DNA from 2 places in the Arenibacter antarcticus genome. Region 2 is predicted to be linked to the other one. Evidence: riboswitches for the same ligand, from Rfam matches in the RefSeq annotation. Region 2 holds a riboswitch; the other holds the start of a gene.

Region 1 (10,080 bases), 1.7 Mb from region 2:
GTTGTAGTTTGTTTTTCCGGTCTGCTGTGTTTAGTGTTATCTGGTCGTAACGTGGTTCAACATTTTGTTTGTTTGGAATCACCCAAATCTGTAAAAACTTTACCGGCTTGTCCGGGTTGTTGTTGTATTCAGAATGCATTACTCCTGTACCAGCACTCATGACTTGAATGTCTCCTGATCTAATTATGGTTTCATTCCCCATATTATCTTGATGTTTTAAATCGCCTTCTAGGGGAATAGAAACAATTTCCATATCTCTATGAGGATGCGTTCCAAAACCTCTACTTTCTGAAACGGTATCATCGTTAAGTACTCGTAATACTCCGAAATTCATCCTTTCTGGGTCCTGGTAATTTGCAAAACTGAAGGTGTGTCTAGATTTTAGCCAACCGTGATCTGCATTTCCTCTTGTGTCTGATTTGTGAAGTACTGTTTTCATATTTTTTCACTTTTTTTTGTTGAAATATTATATACTGAACCTCCTTTTAACGTAATTGCACTTCCTGCAACTGCTTTTATTAAAAAGCCTTTACGTTTCTTAATGGATTCGTTTGGTATTTAATACGCTAATCTCATGCCAAACTCATAAATTGCTTAAATTCAGGCTATTGTATATTATTTTGGTAATTTTTTATTCTATTTTATAAGAAATTTCTATTATATGAGAAATATATTTGTATTTTGAGAGGGTGTTTAAAAAAAATTTAAGGGATGATACCAGAGTCGGAAGTAAAAGAATGGTTAGTTGAGACCTTGCCTTATGAAGTCATGTGGATGAACCAAGAAGGAGCTATTGTATATGCCAATACAAAATTTTGTAATCGTGTAGGTTATAAAAAGTCGGAAATACTAAAGCTTTCCATCTTTGATATTAATACCACGGCAACTAAAGAAAGCTGGAGGGACCATTGGGACCTAGTAAAATCTGACCGCACACATTACTTTAAAGCTACTCACAAGAATAGAGGAGGGAAGTTTTATGAAGTTGAGGTTTATGCTCAATTTTTCTCAAATAATAGAAAAAATTTAATATGTGCTATTGTAAATGATATTACGGACTCTAGCTTTTATAAAAATCTATTAGATAAGACGGAAACCATTGCTAATGTTGGGGGTTGGAAATTAAACTTACAAGATGGTTCGTTAATAACGACCACAGAGGCATTAAAAATATTTGATGCACAGGGTACTGAAGCGCTGGCCCCAGCAAATATAATCCATAGTTTTAAGGATAGCGAAAAAGTAAAAAGTCTTTTACGTGGTGTTATGAGAAAGGCCGCTTCTTATGATGTAGTATTGGAAACAAATGAAAATCCCTCTAGATTTATCAGAGCAGTAGCAAAACCTGTTTTAAAAGGCGATATGGTCTACAAAATACTAGGTGTTTATCAAGATGTAACGGAACAACAACGCAAAGAAAACGCGCTTCATTTATATAAGGCAGTAATCGATAATGCAGAGGATTTAATTTATGTATTAAATAGAAAAGGTGAATTCTTTCATTATAGTGAATCGGTCATAAAACAATTAGGCTATAGAAAAAAGGAGCTAGATAATGCCACTATTTATGATATAGACCCATCGGTAACGAAAGAGTGGTGGGCTTCGCATTTCAATGAAATTGTAGAGAAAGGTTCTTTGCGTTTTGAGTGGTTGGTTGTCCGAAAAGACGGCACAAAATTTCCTGTAGATATTACCGCCAATCATTTACGTTTTAATAATGAAGATTATAATTGTGCAGTAATTAGAAATGTTACGGATCGAAAAAAGCGTGATCTAAAGCTGTATGAGGCTTTAGAGGAAATTAAATCATTAAAAGATCGCCTTGAAATTGAAAACGAATATTTGCAAGAAGAAATAAGTCATAAAATAAATGCCGATAACATTGTTTGTAGGAGTGAGGTTTATGCAAAAGTACTAGAACAAGTAAATCTGGTAGCACCAACAGACACTACGGTTTTAATTACAGGAGAATCTGGAACAGGCAAAGAATTATTAGCAATTGCGTTGCATACCAATAGTCTACGAAAAAATAGACCACTCATAAAAGTTAATTGTGCCACTTTGCCGAAAGAACTTATCGAGAGCGAATTGTTTGGTCATAAAAAAGGGGCTTTTACAGGTGCCGTAGTAGACAAGCTTGGTAAATTTACCTTGGCAGATGGGGGGACTATTTTTCTTGATGAAATTGGTGAGATGCCAATAGATTTACAATCTAAATTATTGCGTGTTTTACAAGAAGGTGAATTTGACGAATTAGGTGGTTCAAAAACCATTAAAGTAGATGTACGAGTTATTGCTGCTACAAACCGAAAACTTGAGGAAATGATAAAAGAGGGTACTTTTAGAGAAGACCTTTATTATAGATTGAATGTATTTCCAATATACAATATTCCACTTCGAGATCGGAAAGAAGATATTCCCCTACTTGCGCAATTCTTTCTAGAGAAATATTCATCCAAAGCAGGGAAATCCTTTAAACGATTGGCTAAAAAAACAGTGGATGCTCTAATAGCCTATAATTTTCCAGGAAATATTAGAGAGTTAGAGAATTTAATTGAGCGCGCTGTTATCGTAGAAAGTGGTACAACATTAAATACGGGGAGTTGGATGCCTACAGAATCAAGAACTATCAATGAGACGGAACTTCTAACCTTCGAGGAGGTTCAAAGGCAGCATATCATCACTATTTTGAAGCACACCAAAGGGAAAGTAAGTGGTGTAAATGGAGCTGCCGGCATCCTTGATATGAATGCAAAAACCTTGTTTGCCAGGATGAATAAACTTGGTATTAAGAAGGAGACAATTTTTAGGGATTAAAATTCTGAAAACCAAATCGTAATTTATTATGGTTTTAACAAAAAATAGGAGCTTCAATTTCCAAATTGAAGCTCCTATACATAATATAACCAACGGAGCGGTTTTCTCTCTGATTGAGATGTTAAGTTTTAATGAAACACTGGAGCTGCTGGGAAATAATAACCCTCATAACTATTGGTCTTTTCTAGGTTACCAGAATCCGCATTGTAAAAATGAAGTTTATTATAGCTGAAGTTTTCTCCCCAGCCGTCGCGTACAGTTCGAACTATCAATTGGCCTGTATCAGGATTAAATCCAAGTCCAGTACCATAGAGCACCTCAGTATCCGGCAGTTTGATAAATGGTTCTTTTAATGAAACGAGTTCATCTTTATAGCGATAAATTTCATTTCCCCCACTAAAGGATCCGTTTTTAGCTATAAATACAGCGTTAGCACTGGCAGTTATGGAAGCGGGATGCCATGCTCCCCAACTACTGTTCGCTTTAAACCCTAGCTCTATTTCTTCAATTTCAAGCGTACTAGGATTAATTTTAACCAATTTAGTGCCCCCTGCTACCCAAATAGTATTGTCTTGAGTTTTTGCAAAACCTACAGCCATTCCGGGAATACGTTTTACTACTTCATAATTTGAGGCATTTAGAATAATTGCACCTTCTCTTTGGGATAAAACAAATATGTAGTCACCCGCTTTTGTCATATCTCCGATCTGCCCTGAAATTCCGGGTATAGTACCTTCAATTGCAAGGGTTTCAAGATCTATTTTGTGAATTCCATTGCTAGAACTTAACAACCCTTTGGTCTCTGAAATCCCTAAGAATGCTCGCCAATTATTTCCTGATTGAGATGGAATTCTTTGTTCTTCTAATAGGGAATAAGCATCAGAAACCACAACAGGACCTCCTGACTTACTAACCAGATATAACTTTTCATTAAACACGGTTCCAAACCCTAAGGTCGAATTTAACGGATATAAATCTTTAGTCGGATTTGTTTTCACAAAAACACTGTCTTCTATTTTTTGGGTGTCATAGCGGTAAAAGCCTACCGTCCCAGTACCATGCCCAAACCAGCCTTCATTAATCAGGTAAAACCCGTGTTCAAAAGCTCCCCAGGTGTGAATGTCGTACGTTAGGGAAGCTTCACCCCCTTCATTTTTCACCTCAAGACTTATTTGATTTGTTCCCCGCGCTTCAGGAGTAAAAATATATGTTGAATCGTTGCTAACTATTTCTCCGTCTACGATCCATTCAAAAATAGAATTCTTAGAATTACTTAATTTAGGGCTCAACAAAAGGTGTTCGCCCATGGTTATGGTATCTTGTAAATGTTGTGCGCCATCAATTGAAGGCGGATTTATACCCAACTCATCATCCGTGCTACATCCAATTATTAGGCTCGCAAAAACAATACTTATTAGGAATTTAAAAGAATAAAAATTATGCTTCATTTTAATTTATTTTAGATGATTATTTTTCAAGTAGACTTAAATCAGCAACACCAGTAATTTCGGTCGACAATTCTCCCAGCCAGCCCATATTGACCTGTACCCCTGTTTGAATCTTTATAAAATCAATTCCACTTAAATAAACGGCATTACCCTTTTCATCTATTGCATCGGCCAAATCTATTTGGTCTCCACCGCTGGTATTATCAGCATAACCGTATTCAAATGGCTTACTGGTGATATAAGAAGGATTACTCATATCGATATTGCTATCTGACAATAAAGTTCCAGAAATTGAATAGGAGTCTTCTATAATCCACTCTGGATAATATGCTTGCTTATGAAATGTGTTTTTCGCAATAAAACCAGTGTTCCCTTTGCTATCCTCCCATGCAACATCTTCTTCAGCCGTTTCTGGTTTAAAATAGGTGATCTTATAAGCTCTGTCTGTGCCTTCTAAAGCATGCGCACTCCCTTTAATTTCATACCAAATGTCATCTGGCAATCCATTGCCATTATCGTCTTGCATTACATAAACAACTCCAGGTTCAGAGAAAGTTGGCATGGCATTGCCATAGATAATTAGATCATTTTTATCTTCTTGATTAATTACGGTGTGATCAAAAGCATAACTTGCAGAGCCTCCCCAGCCTCCCAAGCTCACTAAGCCACGGCCTCCAATAATTCCTTCAGCACTTTCTAAGTTCCCTGGTTTTTTATTGATAAACTGACCGGGAGCTGGCTTATACTCTAAAAGATCAGACACAAAGGCAATACTGGCGTCAGTTATAGGCCTTAATTTAGCGTTAACCTTTATGGTGTATTCATAATTAAACGTACCGGCCTCATTAGAAGCTGCATAGGAAAGGATATAGTCTCCTGAATTTGTAGGTTCAAAAACATACGTATTAGAATTAGCCACAATACTATCTCCCAAAGACCATGTTTCGGCATAAACTGAATTATTTTTATTTGTTGTTGAGAATGTTGTATGCTCTCCAACACTAAGTTCAAGCTCTTTGTCTTGAATAGACATCGCAACTTCAGGCTCTATAAGGTCCATTTTGTCATTTTTAGAACACGACGTCATTAAAAAAGCAACACCAAAAAAGGCCGCGATTAGTTTGTTGTAATTTGTTTTCATTTTTTATTATTTAAGATTTATATTATTCGTGTTTAAAAGCAATATGTGCGGGTATATCACCCGTTTCAACAGACCATTTAAGACCTCCATCTGGAGTAAAACAATAGAGAGTGCCTGGCGTAACGTAATCTTTGGCGTCTGTGATTAAAACGTCCCCTGTTTCGGGATGAACTGCTATGCCATACGGCATTTCAATAAGATCTCTGTAATTTTCAGGAATAAAAGTTGTCTCCAGAAAAGTTTCTGTTCTAGTGTCCAGCATCCGGTATGAAATAGTATAATCTCCAGAAATATAGCTGAACGCTGTACTGTACATATAGGCGATATCATTATGAATGGTTAAATCGCTCACCCCGATATCGAAACTTTTTTTAACAGCTTCAGTTTTGGTGTCGATTACAAATAACTTTGAAGGAATCTCATAATAATCACCCCTCGAAGTCACATATAAGTCTCCTTCGCTATCTATGTTTAAGCGATGAAGGTTTACTGCCACGTCTATACGCTTGGTTTCGGTAAAATTATTGATATCAATTACAGAAATAGTAGATTCATAATCTGGGGGACTGTATCCTCCAGAGTTTGCAACGTAAATTTTACCGTTATACGCCGCAAGTTCTTCCGGTTGTCTGCCAACTTCAACACGACGCGTAATTTTCAGACTGGTGGTATCAATTTCGGCCACAATACCCTTGGGGGCATTGGGATCACCTATGCTCCCTAAATAACTACTTAAATAAGCTTTTCCGTTGTAAAAAGTGATGTGCCTACCATTATCTATGTCAATTTGTTTAATACGGGCACCCGTATCTATATTGAGCACTTCAACTTTGTTAGACGCATTGACAACGACATAAAGTTTTGAGCCATATATTCCCATTGAATTCCCAACATCTCCTAGTCCACCTACCAAGTTTGGATTGGCTTTACTGAATATATTTCTTTTATACGCCCCTGTTTCGTAGTCCATATAATCTAGCGAGGCTTTATTCATAGACATATTTCCTTCATTCAGTAGATAAAAGCCTTTCACTGCACCTAGGGGGTGGTCTGTCCCGCTTTCTCCAGGATGTTGAATATCGTCTTCCACAATGGGATCATCGGTCTGGCAAGAATATATTCCGAAGAAAATCACCAGTAATAAACAAAGTTTTTTTATCATTTTTTTACATTAAAATTCATAATTGAGGCTAAGACGAAATGACCTGCCGGGCATCGGGAAATTCTTTATGACAGCGTATTGCTGGTCTAAAATATTATTGAGTTCGAACCCTAGCTTTAAAGGGTTTTTAAAAACAAATGGAATAGCGTAATTGATCGACATATCATGCGTATACCACGGTTGTAAATAGTTGGAAGGGATGTTGGCTTTTTGGCTATAGCGTTCACCCGTATAAATAAAACTGTAATTGAGAGCGATATCTTTATAATCGACCATCATGCTTACCCCGCCACTATGTATGGGAACATAAGGGATTTGTTGTCCAAAGCTGCTTCCGCCGGGTGTTACATCTATAGATTCCTGAAAAGTATAGGTAAGGATTGTTGTATAATTAATAGTAGCACTAAATTTTCCTGAATTAGTAATTTTGGTTTCTATCCCATTTGTTTCTACTTCCCCAAGATTAAACATCGTCCATCTAAAAAGATTAGTGCCTGGAACTGCCACTATTTTATCGGTAATCCAGATTTTATAGATGTCGCTGGTTATGTTAAAAAACGTTTTACCAAATTCTTTCTGCCAGGAAAATCCCAAATTAATTTGGTCAGTATATTCGGGATCCAAAAATGTATTGCCCACAAAGGTGTAGTACAAGTCATTGAAAGTGGGCATTCTAAAAATATTCTTATAAAACCCACGAATTCTGAAGTCGGGAGAAGCAAAAGGTTGAAAATTAATTAGAAGGGACGGTGAATATTTCTGAAAATCATCTGCGGATTCATAATACTTAACCGATTCATAAATACTGGTACTTAATAGGCTAAGCTGTAGATTGAACCTGTCTAAATCTAAATTAGAAGCCAAGACGTTGAGCAGAGAACTTCTTTTCGGATAGGCAAATCGGTACAGATTGGCCTGCATGGTGTTATGTTGAAAATCAGTAGCAATACTCAAAGTCCAAAACGGTTTTATTTTATAGGTATTAACCAAGGACAGGTAATATTCTTGCTGGTCATATTTATTATCAAGAAATCCTTTTGTAGTCACAATTTCAGGATCCAAATACCTGGAGAAATCTTCAGTGTATTTACCTCGAACTTTAACAGCGTATTGAGGACCAAATCTATGCTTGTAGTCCGCCTGTAAAAAGTTATTTCTATCCCACAATCTTTGTGGACGTTTAAATCTATTGGCCACTATGGCTCCTGGCAAGCCTCTTTCAGAATTGTAATGGTAATACTTTAGGTTCCAGGTATCTTCATTTTTATGTTGTCCATGTAATGAAGCTTCCACGCGAAACGAGGAGATGTCGGCATTGTTTCTAACTGCAATAGTATCATAAATCCCATTGGAGTACTGAAATTTATACTTGCCATGGGCGTTTACCATTTCTGTGCTCAAACGGGCTGAAACCGATTTGTTTATCTTATAATTTACACTCAGTGATGGATTTAATAGGCCAAATGAACCCGTGCGGATTCCTGTTGCTAGATGATAATGCTGCCCGTTTGTAAATTTTGGACTTTTTGTTTTGAGATAGATGGTATTTGCTGAAGCATAGGATTTTGCGGATTGGAGCATTTCGCTACGTTGTCCCTGATAGAGGCTTACTTGCTCCATGTTTTCGAGAGAAAATTTTCCGAGGTCTACTTGGCCGTTCTGTGCATTACCTAACTGAATTCCATCGTAAAAAACACCCGTATGTTGGGAGCCCATACTTCGGACATTAACAGTTTTTATACCCCCAATACCTCCATAATCTTTTAATTGAACTCCACTAAAATACCTTAACGCATCAGCGACGGTTAGACTGTTGAGTTTCTTTAATTTTTCTCCTGAGAGGGATTGAACTGGAGCTGGGGAATTGTGAGCTTCGTGCCTATTTTTGTGGTGAATTAGGATTACTTCATTTAATTTAATAGGGACCAAAGTATCCTTCTTTTGAGCAAAAAGAACAATTGGACAGAGTAACAGTCCAAAAACTAGAATATATATGTATTTACAATACTTCCTCATGATCATAATGGTCATACGAGGAAGAAGAAGAAAGATAAACAGTCCCTTATTATAAAAGAGTTTATATAACTAATCCAAGCTTCAATCCCCGAAAGCCTTAAAGAATTATAAGAAATGGCAGGTGTTCTGACTTGCTTCATCCACCCGGCCTTCCCATCTAAAAAGAAAGTGACCATAATTGGGTTTCAACAAAAAGCTTACAGCTGCGGGACAGTTCTGGATTTTCACCAGATTCCCTTTTAATGCCTACAAAAGTGGGCAACCTTTTCTAAAAAATATTAATCTGCGAAACTAGTAATTCTTTTTAGAATTGCAGGTTTTTAAAAATGTTAATTTTGAAAGTTCCATTTGGAGTACTAAAAGCTGAGCATTTGGGACTAGTATAACTATGAATCTCAGCTAATCAAACAAAAAGGCTTCCAATTTCTTGGAAGCCTTTTTTGATTTGTATTGTTGTTGCGCTTAATGCGTGATTTTAAAAACGGTTCCGTTGAGGTCTTCCGTTACGTAAAGCTCCCCGTTGGGACCTTGGGCCAAACCACAGGGTCTGTATTTTATAGGGCCGCTGGGGTTGGCCAAATCTATTCCGGCGAAGTTGTCGGCGAATATCTCCCAGTCGCCTACCGGCTTCCCATCTTTAAAAGGGGCAAAGGCCACAAAGTATCCTTTTTTTAGTTCAGGAGATTGCCCGTGAAAGGCAATAAAGGCGCCATTTCTATATTTTTCGGGGAACATGGTTCCAGTATAAAACAAAAGGTCGTTGGGTGCCAAATGTGCTGGAAACGCCATAACAGGATCTATGGCTTCTTCGCCTGCCGTTTTTTCTCCGTCACCACCGTATTCCGGGGCGAGCATTTTCTGTTTCTTAAACTGATCATAATAGACGTAGGGCCAACCGGCATCATCGCCTTCATGCAATTCATATAGTACTTCAGCAGGCAGTTCCGCACTGTGCTTTGGGGTATAATGCTCAGGGTAATAATCATGAAAAGCTCCGCGACCATGGACCGCTGCAAACAGGGAGTTGGTCTTAAAATTCCAAGCTGTGGCCACGGCATTTTTAATTCCGGTGGCATATCGTTTTCCATCTGCCAAGGACTGATTTAGCTTGTTGGCATTAAATTGCCAAATTCCGCCAGCGGAATCTAGGATAGTACAGGGCATTATACCCTTGCCAGAACCTTCTTCGCGACAGGAATCGTTCCAAGAGCCTATGGTTACATAAATATTGGATTGGTCATCCATCACAAAAGATTTGGCATTGTCTATGCCTTTGTCCGCCATTCCGTCCACTATCTTTTCGGGATTATCAATATCAATAATTTCTTCTTTCTCGTTTAATTTGTAACGGTAAATCGCAGAATTGGAGGAGGTGTATAGATAACCGTTTTTTATCAGTATTCCGGTCCCTGGAAAATCACTAAACGCTATTTTGTCGTCAATAGTCCCGTCCTGGTCCGTGTCTTTTAATAGTACAATTCCCTTTTCATCTT
Region 2 (10,080 bases):
ATTTTTTCTTTTGTTGCTTCAAACTCATTTAAATATGCTACTTTTTCTGTACCTCTTTCAAAATTTGCCGCTAGCAGACTAAGCGCCTTTTTAGTTTCCTGATATGCGTACTCTGCTTTTTTCTGCTCTTGTTTTTCACTGTATTCATTACCAAAATAAATTCCAAATACTAAAACTGCTACTGCGGCAACGGAAGCCCATTCCAAATAGCTTTTCCTAGGTTTTAATGGGACCTGCTTGGTGAACCGTTCTTCTTTGGCAACGGAAAAATATTGAAACATTGGTGCATATTGTTTTAAATGCACGGGAATATTCTCATTTTTAAAATAATCTCGTAATGTTTCTTCCTCAGCTACCGTAGCGGTAGCCTCAAAATATTTTTCCAATAATTTTTCTATTCTATCCAATTCCATATTCATGTTTTTGAACTAATCTTTCCCTAACTAATTTTCTTGCTCTGGACAGAGCCACCCTTACCGCGGTTGGCTTCATGTCTAATAAGGATGCTATTTCATCAAATTCATATTGCTCTACATCCCTTAATTGAAGGACCATTTTTTGCTGGTCTGGCAGCTCCTCCATAATCTTTTCTACCCAACTAAGACTATCGCTGACTTCTATCTCAGTTTGCAAGGAAACATTTTCATCCTTATAATTACTGTGGACCAGTTTTAAATTCCCTGCCTGTTTGGATTTCAATCGGTCTAAACAGAAGTTCTTTGTCATCATCATGGCATAGGCCTCCACATTATTATAACTACTGATCACCTTATGCTTGGACCATAATTTCATTAATATTTCCTGAGTGGCGTCCTCTGCTTCCTCCCTAGAGACTAACAATCGCTTGGCTAACCTAAAGAGCTTATCCTTAAAAGGAAGTACCACATTTAAAAACTCGGTTTGTTGCATTTGGTTCAGTTGTTTTTACAATCCTCATCATCAGGCCTACAATGGGAAGACGACATACATCGACTTTTGTTACATTTTGCCTTTATATATTTACAATGTTTGTAATTTAGGCGCAAAGAAACTAAATCTGACATATTTCCGTATATAAAGTAAATTATTCCCCTGCATTGTTCGATCTTTTTGTTGGAATGATTTTTGTTTACAAGATATTAGTAGAAATTTAATCCTTACAATGAAAAAATATTTAAGTATAGTACTTGGAATTAGCCTACTCTTTATCCAATGTTCTAAAAATAATGATGATGTTGCCCCTATTGTTCAAAAAGAACTACCTATAGTCCAAGATTTTATGTGGCAAACAATGAATACTTATTATTTTTGGCAAAGCGATGTCGCCGCACTAGGGGACGATCGATTTAATAACAAAACGGAATACAGGGAATTTTTAGAGTCCGAACAAGAACCAGGTAAATTTTTTGAGGATAAACTTCTTTTTTCTGAAGATCGATTCAGTTTTTATTCTGAGGATTATAAGGAACTCACCAAAGCCTTTTCCGGAGTTTCAAAAAGCAATGGGCTGGAGTTTGGACTTAGCCGGTTTGCCGATAACAATGACGTATTTGGATATGTTCGATATATAATTCCAAATTCCGACGCCGCTAGCAAAGAGATCAAAAGAGGAGATCTATTTACAGGAGTAAATGGGACAACTCTAAATATGGCTAATTACGAAGAGTTGTTATTTGGAGATAAAGACTCCTACACTTTAAATATGGCCGAAATTTCCGACAACCTAATAACCGATTCCAATCGCGAGGTCACCTTAACCAAAGAAGCAGATATAACAGAAAACCCTGTTCATATTTCTAAGGTACTGGAAGTAAACGGTCATAAAATAGGCTATCTCATGTACAACGGTTTTACCAATGAGTTTGATGAGGAATTAAACGAAGCCTTTGGAACCTTTAAGGCAGCAGGCGTAACGGATTTAGTTTTAGATTTAAGGTATAACCCCGGGGGGTCCGTCAATTCAGCCCGTCTATTGTCTAGTATGATCTATGGGCCCTATCCCGATAAAATTTTCCTAAGAGCAAGATACAATCAGAAATTACAGGATCAGTTTAATGATGCCGATCTTATCAGTTATTTTTCAGATAAAACACAAAAGGATTCCCCAATAAATACCTTGGGCCTAAATAAGGTGTACATACTTGCCACTGGAAGTAGCGCTTCTTCCAGCGAATTGGTAATGAACGGTTTGGCGCCTTATATTGACGTAATCCACATAGGATCTACCACTACTGGGAAAAACGAATTTTCCGTCACCTTTGTAGATGATATAGACAACGGGAATGTATATGATCCAAGTAGGGAAGATAAAATAAATCCGGATAACCAGTGGGCCATTCAGCCACTGATCGGAAGAAATGAAAATTCAGCTGGATTTTCAGACTATACAGAAGGACTTGCACCCGACATCGATCTGGAGGAAGACTTGTCTAACCTAGGAATTTTGGGAAACATTGAAGAACCACTGTTGAAAAAAGCCATTTCAGAAATTACGGGTGTAACCGCAAAAATGGATTTTACCGTCCATATTCCCGTAAAATTAATTACAAGCTCCAAAATGTTCACTAAAATAAAGGATAATATGTATATGGATATTAAAAATCCATTGCCCCTTAACAAAGAATAATACAGGATAAAGGCGAAAGTACTTAATAATATTAAAATTTATCCTTGCTTTACCGTCATAACCCACTGAATATGAAAAAAATACTAGCTCTATTATTCGTTGCCACAACACTTTCTTGCTCGGACAAGGATGATGATGCCTTTACCTACCCCAAGGAGACAGAGGTCCAAAACTTTATGTGGCAGGGCTTAAATCAATGGTACTTTTGGCAGGCAGATGCACCAAACCTTGGCGACAACAGATTTGCCACCAATGAGGAATATGTAGCCTACCTAGAAAAATACACAGACCCAGAGGAGTTCTTTTACCAGACCTGCTATAAGCACAGCAATATTGTAGGCACTGACAATGCTATAGATCGTTTTAGTTTTCTGAATAACGATTATAGAACCTTGGTAAACTCTTTGAACGGAATTTCCAAAAGCAACGGAATGGAATTTGGGTTGGTACGTTACGAAGGAAGTTCTAATATTTTTGGCTATGTGCGTTATATCATTCCCAATTCAGATGCTGCTAACAAGGATATTTCTAGAGGAGAAATTTTTAACCGGGTAAATGGAAATACGCTCACGGAAAGCAATTATGTAGGGCTCCTTTTTGGCAACAACGATTCCTATACCCTTGGCATGGCCGATATTTCAGGAACAGTGATCACAGATAATAACAAAGAAGTAACCCTTATCAAACAAGAAGGTATGGTAGAAAATCCAATTTTGGTAGCCAAAACAGTTGAAGTTAACGGCACCAAAATTGCTTACCTTATGTACAACGGATTTACCAATGGATTTAATGAGCAATTAAATACCGCCTTTGGCCAGTTTAAATCGGAAGGCGCAACAGAATTGGTTGTAGATCTTCGTTATAATCCTGGAGGGTCTGTAAATAGCTCGAGATTATTGGCCAGTATGATCTACAGCACCAATACCAGCGAACTTTATATTAGGCAACGTTGGAACGACAAAATACAATCCAGTTTTAAAAAGGGGCAATTAGAGGATTATTTTGCTTCCAAAACAGATAAAGGGACCGCCATTAATACCTTAAGTCTTAACAAAGTATACGTCTTGGCTTCGGGAAGTTCTGCCAGCGCCAGTGAACTGCTAATGAACGGACTTGCACCTTATATGAATGTTTTTCATATAGGGGAAAGGACCAGAGGTAAGAATGAGTTTTCTGTCACCATGGTAGATGATATAGACAACGATTATATCTATAGTCCCGCTAGAGAAAACAAAATTAACCCGAGTAACAAATGGGCCATGCAACCCCTAATGGGACGTAATGAAAACGCTGCAGGTTTCTCGGACTACACTAAAGGCTTGGCTCCCAATATAGCACTTAAGGAAGATATTTCTAACTTAGGAGTACTGGGAGATCCCAACGAAGCACTTTTCGCAAGGGCAATACAAGATATCACAGGGACTACCGCCAAACGAGATTTCACGGTTCAAATGCCAGTAGAGGAAGTCTCTAATTCCAAACTATTTACCCCTATAAAAGACAATATGTATTTGGACAAGGTAGAAGCCTTGCCACTTCCATAAAAGCAGTCAAAAAACAATGGGCCCGTTATATTGTTTGTTCAATATAACGGGCCCATTGTTTATCCATCTAAATGCGGAAAATGGTATTAGGTCAGGGGTACTTCCTTACCCATATTTCAAAAAAAAAACCTTTACAAACTAAGGTTTAGACCCAATCTAATATTTCTTCCTTTAGTAGTAAGTCCAAATATTTCCGTGTACTGCTCATTTAAAAGGTTACTCGCATTCAAGAAAAAGGTCAATTTGTTTTCCAACACTTGGTGCGCAATATAAAAGTCTAAAACCGAGTAGGAATCCAAGTCAACATCCACAGATGGGAAGGCACCAAAATCGGTATCCTTGCGTTTTCCCGTCATGGAAAAGTTTACACTTGCATTAGTACGTTTAGAAAAATCATACCCTAAAAATGCATTTACCCTATGTTTTGGCAACCTAATAGCATTATCACCTTCCCGTTCCGTAAACGTATAGTTTGCCCCTATAGTAAAACTACTTACTGGCATCCATTCTAGCTCTACTTCTACTCCACTGGCATCAATGGTGTTTTCTGAATTATCATAACCATTGGCACCGTAAAAAACAAAGTTTTTTTCCTTTCTATTAAAATAAAGCGCGCTAAACCGAATATCATTTTTTGTCATATATTCTAGGCCACCTTCTATGGTCTGATTTTCTTCAGGTTCTAAATCTGGATTGGCACCAAAGTTCCCAAACAATTGATTTAAACTAGGGGTTATATAGGATGTGGCATAGGACCCCATTAACTTTACATAACCGTTAGATTTTTTAATGACAAAGGAGGGATTCACATTATAAACAAAATGCGACCCGTATTCAGAATGATTATTAGCCCGCATACCGGTGTTTAGGTTTAAACCAAAATCTGAAACGTAAACCACATTTACATATGGATCTACAATAGTGTAATCTTGGACTTCCGCATATTCCGTTTCGTCATGTATATAGTTTAAACCCAAAATAGTGTATAACTTATCATTCAAGCTATACTTATTGTAAAGATCTACTACCCTATTTTTCCCTTCATAAATAGCAGGATAGGAATCTTTGCTTTCAGAGATATATTCGCTAATGGCAGTATTTAAAACCAAAGATCCGTTGTTGTATTTATATTCAGTAGATAATCCTACTCTTTTTTGATCACTGAGGTACTCATAGGGAGCATCATACATACCAAAAGATTCATCAAACTGTGCCCTCATATTGGTCTGGTTGCCATATATACCAACCTTTAATCTTTCAGAAAAAGCATACCCCAATTTTATATCCGTACTATAACTGGAGTAATCGTCATTCTCGTTGGTAGGGGTAACCAGTGCAGACAATCCGTCTGAATATCGATTTGAAAATCCCACATTGTAGGTAAACTTGTCTAAGGTACCGTTCACGGAAACACTATTGGAAAAATCAGCTATGTTATAATTTTGATCGTCAGTAGTATGGTTTGTACCGATACTCGATTGAAAATTACCGGAAATTTTATTTTCTGACGATTTTTTTGTCGTGATATTTATAACTGCAGTCGCTGCATTAGTACCGTATAGGGTACTTGCGGCTCCTTTAATAATTTCTATAGATGCTACGTTGGCAGTGGAAAGTAATCGTAAATCGTATTCCTGATTTACCAATGAGGGGTCGGATATCCGAACGCCATCTACTAACACCAAAACTTGTCTACCTCTACCCCCTCGGGCATAAACTCCCAAAACAGTACCTTCCCTGCTATTGCTCCCCGCTATAGAAAACCCACTTTGTGCATTGATTATTTCTGCAATGGTCTTTCCTTGATTTCTTTTAATATCTTCCGCGGTAATCTTAATTACAGTTTTACCGGAATTCTCCCTTTTCAATTCAAAACGGGAATCACTAACTACAACTTCGTCCAGTTGTTGAACATAAGCCTCGTCATCTTGTGCTACAACACCGGTGCAAATCATTATAGTTGCACACAAACCAATAAATTTTTTGTTCATTTTCGTTTAATTCAATAAACGGGAAAGTAGTATGTATGTACCCATACGCAAACCTTTGTCCCGAAAGTTTAACACTATTATTTTTTTGAAATTGGCAGGTCTCCTGACTTGCGTACCGTCATTTACCTTCCCACCCAAACGTATAGGTAGTGGTATTTTGAAGTAATGACAGCCATCCGTCGCAAAACGGACAAAGCTTACAGTTGCGGGAACAGTTTCGGATTTTAACCGAATTCCCATTTAATCCTTTCCTCCTTTTAAAAGAGAAATAGAAACCAGATTCAGCGCGAAATTAGTGCTAATTTTTAAATTAGAGGAGTAGGTTTTGAGTTTCCTGATTTTAATATTGGGCGTTCCCCTATCGGGTCGCTCTTTCCGCTATAACTTTTTTGGTTCTTGCCATACACTATTTTTATTGGTTAAAACTATGATTCATACGCACAAAACCATGCAGGACCAAGATTCACTAATATCAAAAAAGGTTGCCGCTGCAATAGCTAACGCGGAAAAAAGTATTGAGATATGAGGTTTGAGATTCAGCGGTCAGAGAACACGACCTTTATTCAACAATAATTCCAAAGTCGGTGATTAAGTGAAAGGTTCAGATTATGATTATATATACGTTAGGCATTCTTTCTGGTAGAACACAAGTAACTTCTCTCTAAAGCCGATAACCGAATGAAAATGGACTCCTACTATTAGGGTAATATTCAGTTGTCACCTACCTATATACCGTAGTTCATGTGCAAATTATCATCTTCAGACTTTTGTCTAACCCCATCATTGGATTGTAAAACGATTATTGTCAAAGTGCCCAGATCAAAGAATTTAATACTACTTTTGAACCCATAAAACAAAAAATACCTTTTGAAAAGATCAATTTACTTGCTTCTACTTTTAGCTTTTTTATCCTGTAAACAGGACAAAAAAGTGAGTATTCCTACCGCGGAGCAGGCCACGCCCATAAACATAGAATACGCCAAAGGATTTACCGTAGAGAAATTATCTAATGGACTAACCATCATCAAAATAAGCTCGCCCTGGCCCAATTCTGAAGCGGCTTTCACCTATGCGCTTGTTCCAAAAGACAAATTGGACTCTATTACTTTAGATAAAGATGCGTACCAAGCCATAATTGGGGTGCCCGTTGAAAATATCGTGCTAACTTCCACTACCCATATTCCAGCTTTGGAAGCCTTGGGCCAAACAGACAAACTTATAGGATTTCCCGATACAAAATATATCTCTTCCAAAAAAACAAGGGAACGTATAGATGCAGGATATGTTGAGGAATTGGGGAGAAATGAAGCCTTAAATACGGAAATGGCGATCGCCCTTAATCCAGACTTAGTGGTAGGTTTTGGAATCAACAATGAGAACAAGGCCTATGAAACCATTCAAAGGGCAGGTATACCTGTTGTTTACAATGGGGAGTGGACAGAAGAAACGCCGCTGGGCAAAGCGGAGTGGATCAAATTTTTTGGGCCATTTTTTCAACAGGAAGCAAAGGCAGATTCCATCTTCTCAAGCATTGCAAAGAGTTATAACGAAACCAAACTTCTGGCGCAAAAAGCTAAAGAGCGACCTACTGTATTGAGCGGAGCACTTTATAAGGATATCTGGTATCTGCCCGGTGGTAAGAGTTGGGGGGCGCAATTTATGGCGGATGCCAACACTGATTACCTCTGGAAGGAATCTCAAGAGACCGGAAGCCTCTCCCTGAGTTTGGAGAGTGTGCTGGAAAAAGGACATAATGCTGATTATTGGATATCCCCCTCCCAGTTTACAAATTATAAAGAGATGGAAGCAAGTAACCGACATTACTCGCAATTTTCCCCTTTTAAAAATAAAAAGATATATACCTATGCCAATACCAAAGGAGCTACGGAAGGGATGCTTTATTTTGAATTGGCACCCAACAGGCCAGATCTGGTTCTAAAAGATCTGATCCATATTTTTCATCCGGAACTACTTCCCAATCATAACCCAGTTTTCTTTAAACCCTTGGATTAAGTGCCGCGCTCAAAATCATATGGTCTATATTTCGTACTGCTTATTGCAGTATTGTTAGCCTGTTTTTTGGTGAATATTAGCTTGGGATCGGTTTCCATTCCCTTTAAGGAGGTAGTCAATGCTATTTTAGGAAATGCAACCGAAAGAGGTTCTTGGGCCTATATAATTTGGGACTATAGAATTCCAAAAGCTCTGACGGCTATTCTTGTAGGTAGCGGACTTGCATTGAGCGGCTTACTTATGCAAACCTTATTCCGGAACCCTTTAGCCGGACCTTTTGTCCTTGGGATAAGCTCTGGCGCTAGTTTGGGTGCTGCCATACTAATTATGGGAGCCTCGCTGTTCAATGGTGTAGTTGCCTTTGGTATGGTAAACGATATCTCTCTGGCCCTAGCGTCTAGTATAGGTAGTTTTGTAGTGCTCTTAGCCGTTATGGTAGTTGCTACTAGGGTAAAGGACACCATGGCGCTACTTATTATAGGTCTTATGTTCGGAAGTCTTACCGCGGCTCTGGTCAGTGTGCTCTCTTACTTTTCCACGGCCGAAAAATTACAACAATACATTTATTGGTCTTTTGGGAGTTTGGGCAATCTTTCTTGGCAGCAATTATTAATACTATTTTCGCTTACAGCTGTCGGACTGGCCATAAGCATTCTTTCCATAAAGCCCCTAAACTCCCTGCTATTGGGCGAGAACTATGCAAAAAGCATGGGGGTAAATATTAAACGATCCCGTTATTCCATTATTTTGGCTACCGGACTCCTAGCCGGTGGAGCAACCGCTTTTGCAGGTCCAATAGCATTTATTGGTTTGGCCGTACCCCATTTAACGCGACAAATTTTTAATACTACTGACCATAAGATCTTGCTCCCCGCCGTATTGGTCTATGGTGCCATATTAATGCTGATATGCGACACTATTGCTCAATGGCCCTCTTCGGAAAATGTACTGCCCATTAATGCCATTACCTCCATTATAGGTGCCCCAGTAGTGATTTGGTTATTAGTCAGGAAACGAAAAATGGTGTTTTAATAGGCAGTTGTAACCAATAGGTTGTATACGAACTGTAAGTCTAGTTTATTTAATAGTCCTGTAACCTTCCATCAGAACACAGGCACCTTTAAAATGATGTCAAGATAAACCATTACTGAGTTTTGGATATTATCTAGATGTTTAGGGGGTTGTCTAAAGCCAGCACCTTAGTTGTAGCAATACCACGGTTTATAAGCCGTGGCCATCAAAAGTTTTTACGCCAAGTGATTCAGGGAAGGCAAAATGCACTAAAATGCACAGTTTACAGTATTTTTGAAACCAATTAAATAACTTAGCCCCAAAATCAATAGTCATCAGCAGCACCCAGGAACATACCGCATTAACAATCAGAAATCTCAGTATCGGATATACCGCTAAAAAGCAGTACAATGTGGTGGCCGATAATATTAATTTTTCTGTAGAAAAAGGAGAATTGGTGGCAATCATAGGGGTGAATGGAATTGGGAAATCCACTTTATTAAGGACCCTGGGAAATGTCCAATCCAAAATTTCCGGTAGCATTCTATTAAACAACCACCCTTTGGAAAAGCTTTCCAACCTAGCTCTAGCCACCGAAATTAGCGTGGTATTGACTGAACCGATAGCCTCCAAAAACTTAACGGTCATAGAACTGGTTAGCCTCGGTAGACAACCTTATACCAATTGGATCGGTACACTAAGCGAAAAGGATAAACAGAAAATAAAATCTGCCATGGAGATGGTAGATCTCACCCAATTGCAACACAAAAAATGTTATGAGTTAAGCGACGGACAACTTCAAAAAGTAATGATCGCTAGGGCCTTATCACAGGACACATCTATAATTTTAATGGACGAGCCCACCTCTCATTTGGATCTATATCACAAAGTACAAATCCTGAAATTACTGCAAAAC

Evidence for each region. A riboswitch is a leader RNA that binds a small molecule or an ion and turns the genes downstream of it on or off. The one in region 2 is predicted to bind cobalamin.
Region 1: linked by a shared signal. The riboswitch ahead of KCTC52924_RS07200 (TonB-dependent siderophore receptor) and the one ahead of KCTC52924_RS00310 (TonB-dependent siderophore receptor) in region 2 are both predicted to bind cobalamin.

Annotation. Positions count from the first base shown of each region.
Region 1 is NZ_CP166679.1:1,738,756-1,748,835, forward strand. It holds gene KCTC52924_RS07175 (pirin family protein) at 1-439, opposite strand, end outside; gene KCTC52924_RS07180 (sigma 54-interacting transcriptional regulator) at 712-2,820, shown strand; gene KCTC52924_RS07185 (DUF5074 domain-containing protein) at 2,949-4,268, opposite strand; gene KCTC52924_RS07190 (hypothetical protein) at 4,288-5,409, opposite strand; gene KCTC52924_RS07195 (YncE family protein) at 5,432-6,571, opposite strand; gene KCTC52924_RS07200 (TonB-dependent siderophore receptor) at 6,581-8,587, opposite strand; cobalamin riboswitch at 8,686-8,869, opposite strand; gene KCTC52924_RS07205 (sorbosone dehydrogenase family protein) at 9,050-10,080, opposite strand, start outside.
Region 2 is NZ_CP166679.1:58,463-68,542, forward strand. It holds gene KCTC52924_RS00290 (hypothetical protein) at 1-413, opposite strand, end outside; gene KCTC52924_RS00295 (RNA polymerase sigma factor) at 400-909, opposite strand; gene KCTC52924_RS00300 (S41 family peptidase) at 1,142-2,605, shown strand; gene KCTC52924_RS00305 (S41 family peptidase) at 2,677-4,149, shown strand; gene KCTC52924_RS00310 (TonB-dependent siderophore receptor) at 4,281-6,140, opposite strand; cobalamin riboswitch at 6,216-6,435, opposite strand; gene KCTC52924_RS00315 (ABC transporter substrate-binding protein) at 7,008-8,153, shown strand; gene KCTC52924_RS00320 (iron ABC transporter permease) at 8,154-9,185, shown strand; gene KCTC52924_RS00325 (ABC transporter ATP-binding protein) at 9,580-10,080, shown strand, end outside.